3 regions of the Shinella sp. OV683 genome follow, and region 1 is predicted to be linked to each of the others. Evidence: predicted binding sites of a transcription regulator. Region 1 holds the regulator's gene; each other region holds the start of a gene.

Evidence for each region. The regulator LexA, encoded in region 1, represses DNA repair genes until DNA is damaged. The targets are predictions, from matches to a motif close to TGTTCNNNNTGTGTTCNG.
Region 2: the regulator LexA is predicted to act here: its motif matches at 1,468-1,485, upstream of dnaE (DNA polymerase III subunit alpha).
Region 3: the regulator LexA is predicted to act here: its motif matches at 855-872, upstream of parE (DNA topoisomerase IV subunit B).

What each region holds. Positions count from the first base shown of each region.
Region 1 is NZ_CM173543.1:2,586,854-2,589,056, forward strand. It holds gene ACXHRN_RS12345 (helix-turn-helix domain-containing protein) at 24-512, shown strand; gene lexA (transcriptional repressor LexA) at 858-1,580, shown strand; gene gmd (GDP-mannose 4,6-dehydratase) at 1,873-2,203, shown strand, end outside.
Region 2 is NZ_CM173543.1:3,107,191-3,109,393, forward strand. It holds gene dnaE (DNA polymerase III subunit alpha) at 1-1,266, opposite strand, end outside; gene ACXHRN_RS14915 (hypothetical protein) at 1,595-2,200, shown strand.
Region 3 is NZ_CM173543.1:2,098,248-2,100,450, forward strand. It holds gene parE (DNA topoisomerase IV subunit B) at 1-799, opposite strand, end outside; gene ACXHRN_RS10025 (alpha/beta hydrolase) at 941-1,819, shown strand; gene ACXHRN_RS10030 (DUF1127 domain-containing protein) at 1,958-2,101, opposite strand.

The DNA of each region.
Region 1 (2,203 bases):
TTTTCGTGAGTGTCAAATAGAAAATGGATGAGCATGTTCGGGTTTTCATCGAACGTCTAAAAGCCGCGCTCCTCATCCAGACGGATGAAGAACTGGCTTCACGAATTGGCTATTCTAAACAGGCAATCGCGAACTGGCGGCGACGTGGCGCTGTGCCAAACAAGGCTCGGACAAAGATCGCACAACTGGCCGGCCCCGAATTTGCGGCCGACGAGTGGGAACAGCTCGGTCATGTGCAACGCGAGAAAGCGATCTTATATGCGTGCCTCTCAAGAATCTTTGCCCGCCTGGCTTCGACCTACGCACAGCCATTGGCACCACACGACTTTGCCAAGTTGGGTATACAATTCAATGATCTTGAAGAAGGGCTACTTTCCCATATTAGAGACGAAGCGTCGCACGGAGCTTCCGAGGCCGAGATAATCCAGCGACTTTGGGGAGGGCTCGATGACGACAAGCTAATTGAAGTGGCGTGGTTTTTCATCGACGTCGGTAAGGCGCTTAGAAGCTAGGTTTACCAATAGGTTTACCAATCACTGACGTTTACAATTTATTCCGGCACTGGGTTGTCCAATAAACGAAATGGAATCAAACACTTCATCGCTATGCTGGAATGGAAAAATTGAGGTTGGCAAATGCCGCGATTGGCAACCCTATTTTTTGCCGGAAAACCCTTTAAAATCAGACGTCGCTAGGGATTTTCATTCCAGAATAGCTCTGACAGCCATTCCCAAATAGCTTTCGCGCCTCCAACACAACGCCCCATCATCATTAACCTTATCTAAAGCCCTTGCAGAACATAAATGGAACAGATAGTGTTTGTTCCAGATTTGTTTCGCGATTCTGAGAGGGCTGCGATGCTAACGAGAAAGCAACAAGAGCTACTCCTGTTCATCCACGAACGGATGAAGGAGTCCGGCGTGCCGCCTTCCTTCGACGAAATGAAGGATGCGCTCGACCTCGCCTCGAAGTCCGGTATTCACCGGCTTATCACCGCGCTCGAGGAGCGCGGCTTCATCCGCCGCCTCCCAAATAGGGCGCGCGCGTTGGAAGTCATCAAGCTGCCGGAAGCCTATTCGGCGAGCATCAAGCCGCAACAGCGCGGCTTCTCCCCAAGCGTCATCGAAGGTTCGCTCGGCAAGCCGCAGGCGGCGCCGGTCGCTGCCAAGCCGCCCGCCAATGACGATCGCTCCGACTCGGTGTCCATTCCCGTCATGGGGCGGATCGCCGCCGGCGTGCCGATCTCGGCGATCCAGAACAACACCCATGACATCGCGGTTCCCGCTGGCATGATCGGCGGCGGTGAGCATTACGCGCTCGAGGTCAAGGGCGACTCGATGATCGAGGCCGGCATTCTCGACGGCGACACGGTGATCATCAAGAACGGCTCCAGTGCCAGCCCCGGCGACATCGTCGTGGCGCTCGTCGACGACGAGGAAGCAACGCTCAAGCGCTTCCGTCGCAAGGGCGCATCGATCGCGCTCGAGGCCGCCAACCCGGCTTACGAGACCCGTATCTTCGGGCCCGATCGCGTCAAGATCCAGGGCAAGCTTGTCGGCCTGATCCGCCGCTATCACTAAGCAGTGACGCGCGTCCCTCGCCGTCCATTACGCGGCGGCGAGAGTAATATTGCGCATTTACCTTTGCACGCTGCAGCGATTGCGAAATTTCCCCGTCTCGGATAAGGAAATTCGCATGGGGCTTTTCAATTTTTCAGAAGATTATTGCGGATCATGGCGAAAGCATTTGTACTTTCGCCTGTGTGGCTGCGGTTTCCTTGAGATTTGACATTTTACCGCCTGATTCCGCACTTAGCGCGGTAGGCGGTATGGATGGCTTGCCCAATCCAATTGCGTGTGACAGGAGACTCTATTGAGCAAAAACAATAAGAAAGTAGCGCTGGTTACCGGCATCACCGGTCAGGATGGGGCCTATCTCGCAGAATTGCTGCTGAGCAAGGGCTATATCGTCCATGGCATCAAGCGCCGCTCCTCCTCGTTCAACACGAGCCGCATCGAAAACATCTACCAGGACCCGCATGAAGAGGACCAGCGTTTCATCCTCCATTACGGCGACATGACGGATTCCACCAACCTGATCCGCATCGTTCAGGAAGCGCAGCCCGACGAGATCTACAATCTTGCCGCCCAGAGCCATGTGCGCGTCTCGTTCGAGACGCCGGAATACACTGCCAATGCCGACG
Region 2 (2,203 bases), 520 kb from region 1:
GCGTTCGGGATTGAGAAAGCGTTCGAACAGCAGCGAGAACCTGAGCGGATCGATATCGGTGATGGTCAAGACATAGGCGACCAGTGAGCCTGCACCCGAACCGCGGCCCGGGCCGACCGGAATGTCATGGGACTTGGCCCATTTGATGAAGTCGGCAACGATCAAGAAGTAGCCCGGAAACTTCATCCGCTCGATGATGCCGAGCTCGAATTCGAGCCGATTGCGGTAGTCCTTCTCCGTATAGCCGTCGGCGACGCCGATGGCGGCAAGCCGCGCATCGAGGCCTTCCCAAGCCTGTCGGTTGAGTTCGTCGGCTTCTGCCTTCTCGGCCGCCTCGCCGTCTTCGTTGCCGGCGGTAAAGCGCGGCAGGATCGGGGCGACCGTCTTGAGGGCGAATGCACAACGCCGGGCGATCTCGACCGTGTTGTCGATCGCCTCGGGCAGGTCGGCAAACAAAGCCGCCATCTCTGCCCGGCTCTTGAAATAGTGGTCCGGCGTCAGCCGCAGGCGGTTGTCGTCCGAGACCAGCGTATTCTGCGCCACCGCCATCAGCGCATCATGCGCCTCAAAATCGCCGGCCGTCGGGAAGAACGGCTCGTTGGTGGCGACAACAGGCAGTTTCAGCCGATAGGCGAGATCGATCACCTTCGCCTCATGCTGACGGTCATAGGCGCCATGACGCTGGATCTCGACATAGAGCCGGTCGCCGAACAGCTCCGAAAGCATCGCGAGCCGCCGTTCGGCCAAACCCTCATTGCCGTCGCGCAGCGCCATGTCGATGGGACCAGTCGCAGCCCCGGTCAGCGCGATCAGCCCGGCCGCCTGGCCTTCGAACCAGGAACGCTTGATATGAATCGTCCCATGCCCGTCGCCGTCCATATAGGCCCGGCTGACCAGACCTGAGAGCTGCTGATAGCCTTCCGGCGTCGCGGCCAGAAGCACGATTGACGGCAGCTTCCTGAGTTGCGACTGTCGGTTGCCGCGTTCCTCACCGGCGTCCTCCTCGAAATCAATCGAGAGCTGGCAGCCGATGATGGGTTGCAAGCCTTCGCCGGATGCGGTCTTGGAAAACTCAAGCGCGGCGAAGAGATTATTGGTGTCGGTCAGGCCAAGTGCCGGCTGCTGGTCGGCAACTGCCTTGGCAATGATCTTCTTGACCGGCAGCGCCCCTTCAAGCAAGGAAAAAGCCGAGTGGATGCGCAGATGGACGAAGAGCGGGCTTTCCGCCATTCCCGAACGTATATCGATATGTTCGATTTCATCCATGCCGCACTGCTCCGGGATTCGCTTTCTCCCCTTGTAGCGGCGATCAGGCCCAGCCGTCCAGCGCCGAGCCGGACGAACGGGAGTAACTCACAATTCAGAGTGACATTGCCAGTACGGCAAAGCTCGTCACAAACATGACGATTGAGGTGAACGCTGCCATATCACGAAGAAAATCGGTCATTTACGCCTCCTGTTCCGTTATGTTTCTTTTATGTTCCGTTATTGTTCCTTTGTCAACGATCTCCACAGCCGCAAGGTTAAAAAAGGGTTGATCCGGCACCGCGCTCTTGTCTTTATCGGGGAAAGACAATTCTGAAGGGAATCGCCCGTGAAAACATACTTGTCCGTAAGCCTTGCCCTTTTCTGCGTGACGGCCGCGCCGGCTCTGGCCGAGCCACTGGATCCTGCCAATATTCTCCAGGCCGTGGTCGGCGACTGGAACAGGGACGGTGCGGAGGACCTGGTGCTGCTGACGCGCGGCAGCGAATATATGGATCTGCTGTTCTTCCTGCAGGACAAGGACGGAGCCTATCTCAAGCCGGCGGGCGCGGCGATCGGAAAGGTCTGGGGCAGGATGGGCGCCGACACTATTGACGGCCAGGAGCCCGAGGTGAAAGCGCTGCCGAACGGTTCGATCCAGGTCATCATCCGCAACGACAGCATTGGGCGAGATCGCTGGGAACAGACGCTGACACTTGCCTATCGCAACACCGATTTCGTGGTCGCGGGCTTCACCTATCGCTATTATGACACGCTCGACCTGAACACCACGGGCGACTGCGACTTGAATGTGCTGACCGGCAAGGGCGTCGCCAACAAACCGGATGGCAAGGGCGGCCAGATCAAACTGCAGATTTCAGCCGCACCGGAATTCGTGCCGTTCAAGGATTGGCCGGATGATGGCGCCATGAAGGCCTGCGGCATCGGTGAATGACGT
Region 3 (2,203 bases), 490 kb from region 1:
TGCCTTCGACCAGCAATGCATCGCAGCTCCAGCGGATCTCGACGCCGCCGAAAAGATACGCCTTGGAGCGCGACATGCGGAAGATCCGACCCGGATCAAATTTTGCGTGCGCTCCGAAAATCTGCGCATCTGGATGGAAGCGCACCCGCGTGCCGCGTCGATTGTGGACTTCGCCAAGTTCTTCGAGCCCGCCCTGCGGAATGCCGCGCGAAAAGCGCTGGCGATAGAGCCGCTTGTTACGGGCGACCTCGACCTCGACGAAATCCGAGAGCGCGTTGACGACCGAGATGCCGACGCCGTGCAGACCGCCCGAGGTCTCATAGGCCTTGCCATCGAACTTGCCGCCGGCATGCAGCTTGGTCATGATGACTTCGAGCGTCGATTTCCCTGGTACCTGCGGATGGTTTTCGACCGGAATACCGCGTCCATTGTCGGTGACAGTCAGGAAGCCTTCGGCATCGAGATTGATGTCGATGAAATTGGCGTGGCCAGCGACAGCTTCGTCCATCGAGTTGTCGATGACTTCAGCAAACAGATGATGCAGCGCCTTCTCATCGGTGCCGCCGATATACATGCCTGGCCGCATGCGTACCGGCTCGAGCCCTTCGAGCACGCGGATCGCCGACGCGCCGTAGTCATCGCCTGCCGATTCCTTCAGCGCTTGCGGGTGCCCCGGCGCAGGCGCGGCCACTGCGGCAGCCGCCGGCTCCACGGAAGCAGGGCTTGCAGGAGCCACAGCAGTCTCCGGCTTCTTGGGTTCCTCGGGCATTCCGGAGAAGAGATCGAATGCGTGGCTCATATTTGCCTTTTCCAAGCGTTGTCGGTTCCGCGAATCACCGGATTCTGCCAGAAAGCCGAACAAATCGCGAATATGCGAAAGATTGCGCGCAATGGACGGGATGACAAGCGCCCTCCATCCGTATCACGGGAAGGGTTGCTGATGTCCACAGCTCATTTGGCTTTTAGATGCTGCGCCGCTATTGCGATGCTAGCCGTGGCGAATTTACCCGCCGCCGCGCTCGAACTCAAGAGCTACAAGGACGACCTGTTCGCCTATCCCGCCATCCTCTCGCAGGAAGATAATGGCGCCTTCATCACGGTCGATTACCAGGAAATGCGCGACATCAACGGCCGCGACGATATTCCGGAGCGACGGGCTAAAGGCAAATATGTCTCGCTTGGTGCCAAACGAGGGCAGGCATTCGAAAACATCTCGGCAAGTGGGCGGTCGGTCGACGTGCTGCGGGTTGGCGATCTCGCCGGCGCCAAGTTTGCCGTCATCTTCATCCATGGGCGCGGCGGCGACCGCAAGCTGGGGGCCAACGACTTCAGCTTCGGCGGCAACTTCAATCGGCTCAAGAATCTCGCCGTTGAAAATCGCGGTGTTTATTATGCGCCAAGTGTAAAGACCTTCGACAGCGATGGCGCTGCGGATATCTCGGCGTTGATCGGCTATATCGCCCAGACCGCGCCGCAGGCGAAGATCGTGCTTTCCTGTGCCTCGATGGGCAGCTTCATTTGCTGGGGCATCACCAAGGAGGCGAAGACGGTTGGCGAACTGACGGGGATGATGGTCATGGGTGGCGCGACCGATGCCGATTTCAGCAACAGTGCCGCGTACAAAGCCAAGCTGCCGATGTTCTTCAGCCATGGGTCGCATGACAGCGTTTATGCCGCGGCCGACCAGGTGAAGCTTTACAAGTCACTGATCTCGGCGAGTTACCCGACACGCTTCGTGCTGTTCCAGACCGGTTCGCATGGCACACCGGTGCGGATGACGGACTGGCGCGACAGTCTCGACTGGATCTTCGCCCAGTAGCACTGAGCCTCGCTTTTAAAGGAGCGAGGCGAGGGTGGCGTGCAAACAAAAAACCGCCGGATTTCTCCAGCGGTCTTTCAATTTCTTGCAGATCTCACCACTTAGGAAGCGTTGCTTCCCATCGGCGTCAGTTCGATGTTAGCGAACTGCCTGGCGGGCAACCTTGCGGATGTCTTCGCGGTTGATGCCGAGGTCGCCGAGTTCGCGGTTGGTCATGCGGCCGAGTTCGGTGATGGTCTGGCGATACTTGACCCAGTTGTTGTAAGCGCGTGCGATGTTCATGGTCATTTCCTTTCGATCTGGCTGGCTTCCGTTTGGCGCCGCCGTTTGAATTTCATGATCCGAAGATAATGCTGCATTGCACTATTTACCAGCGCTTTTGCG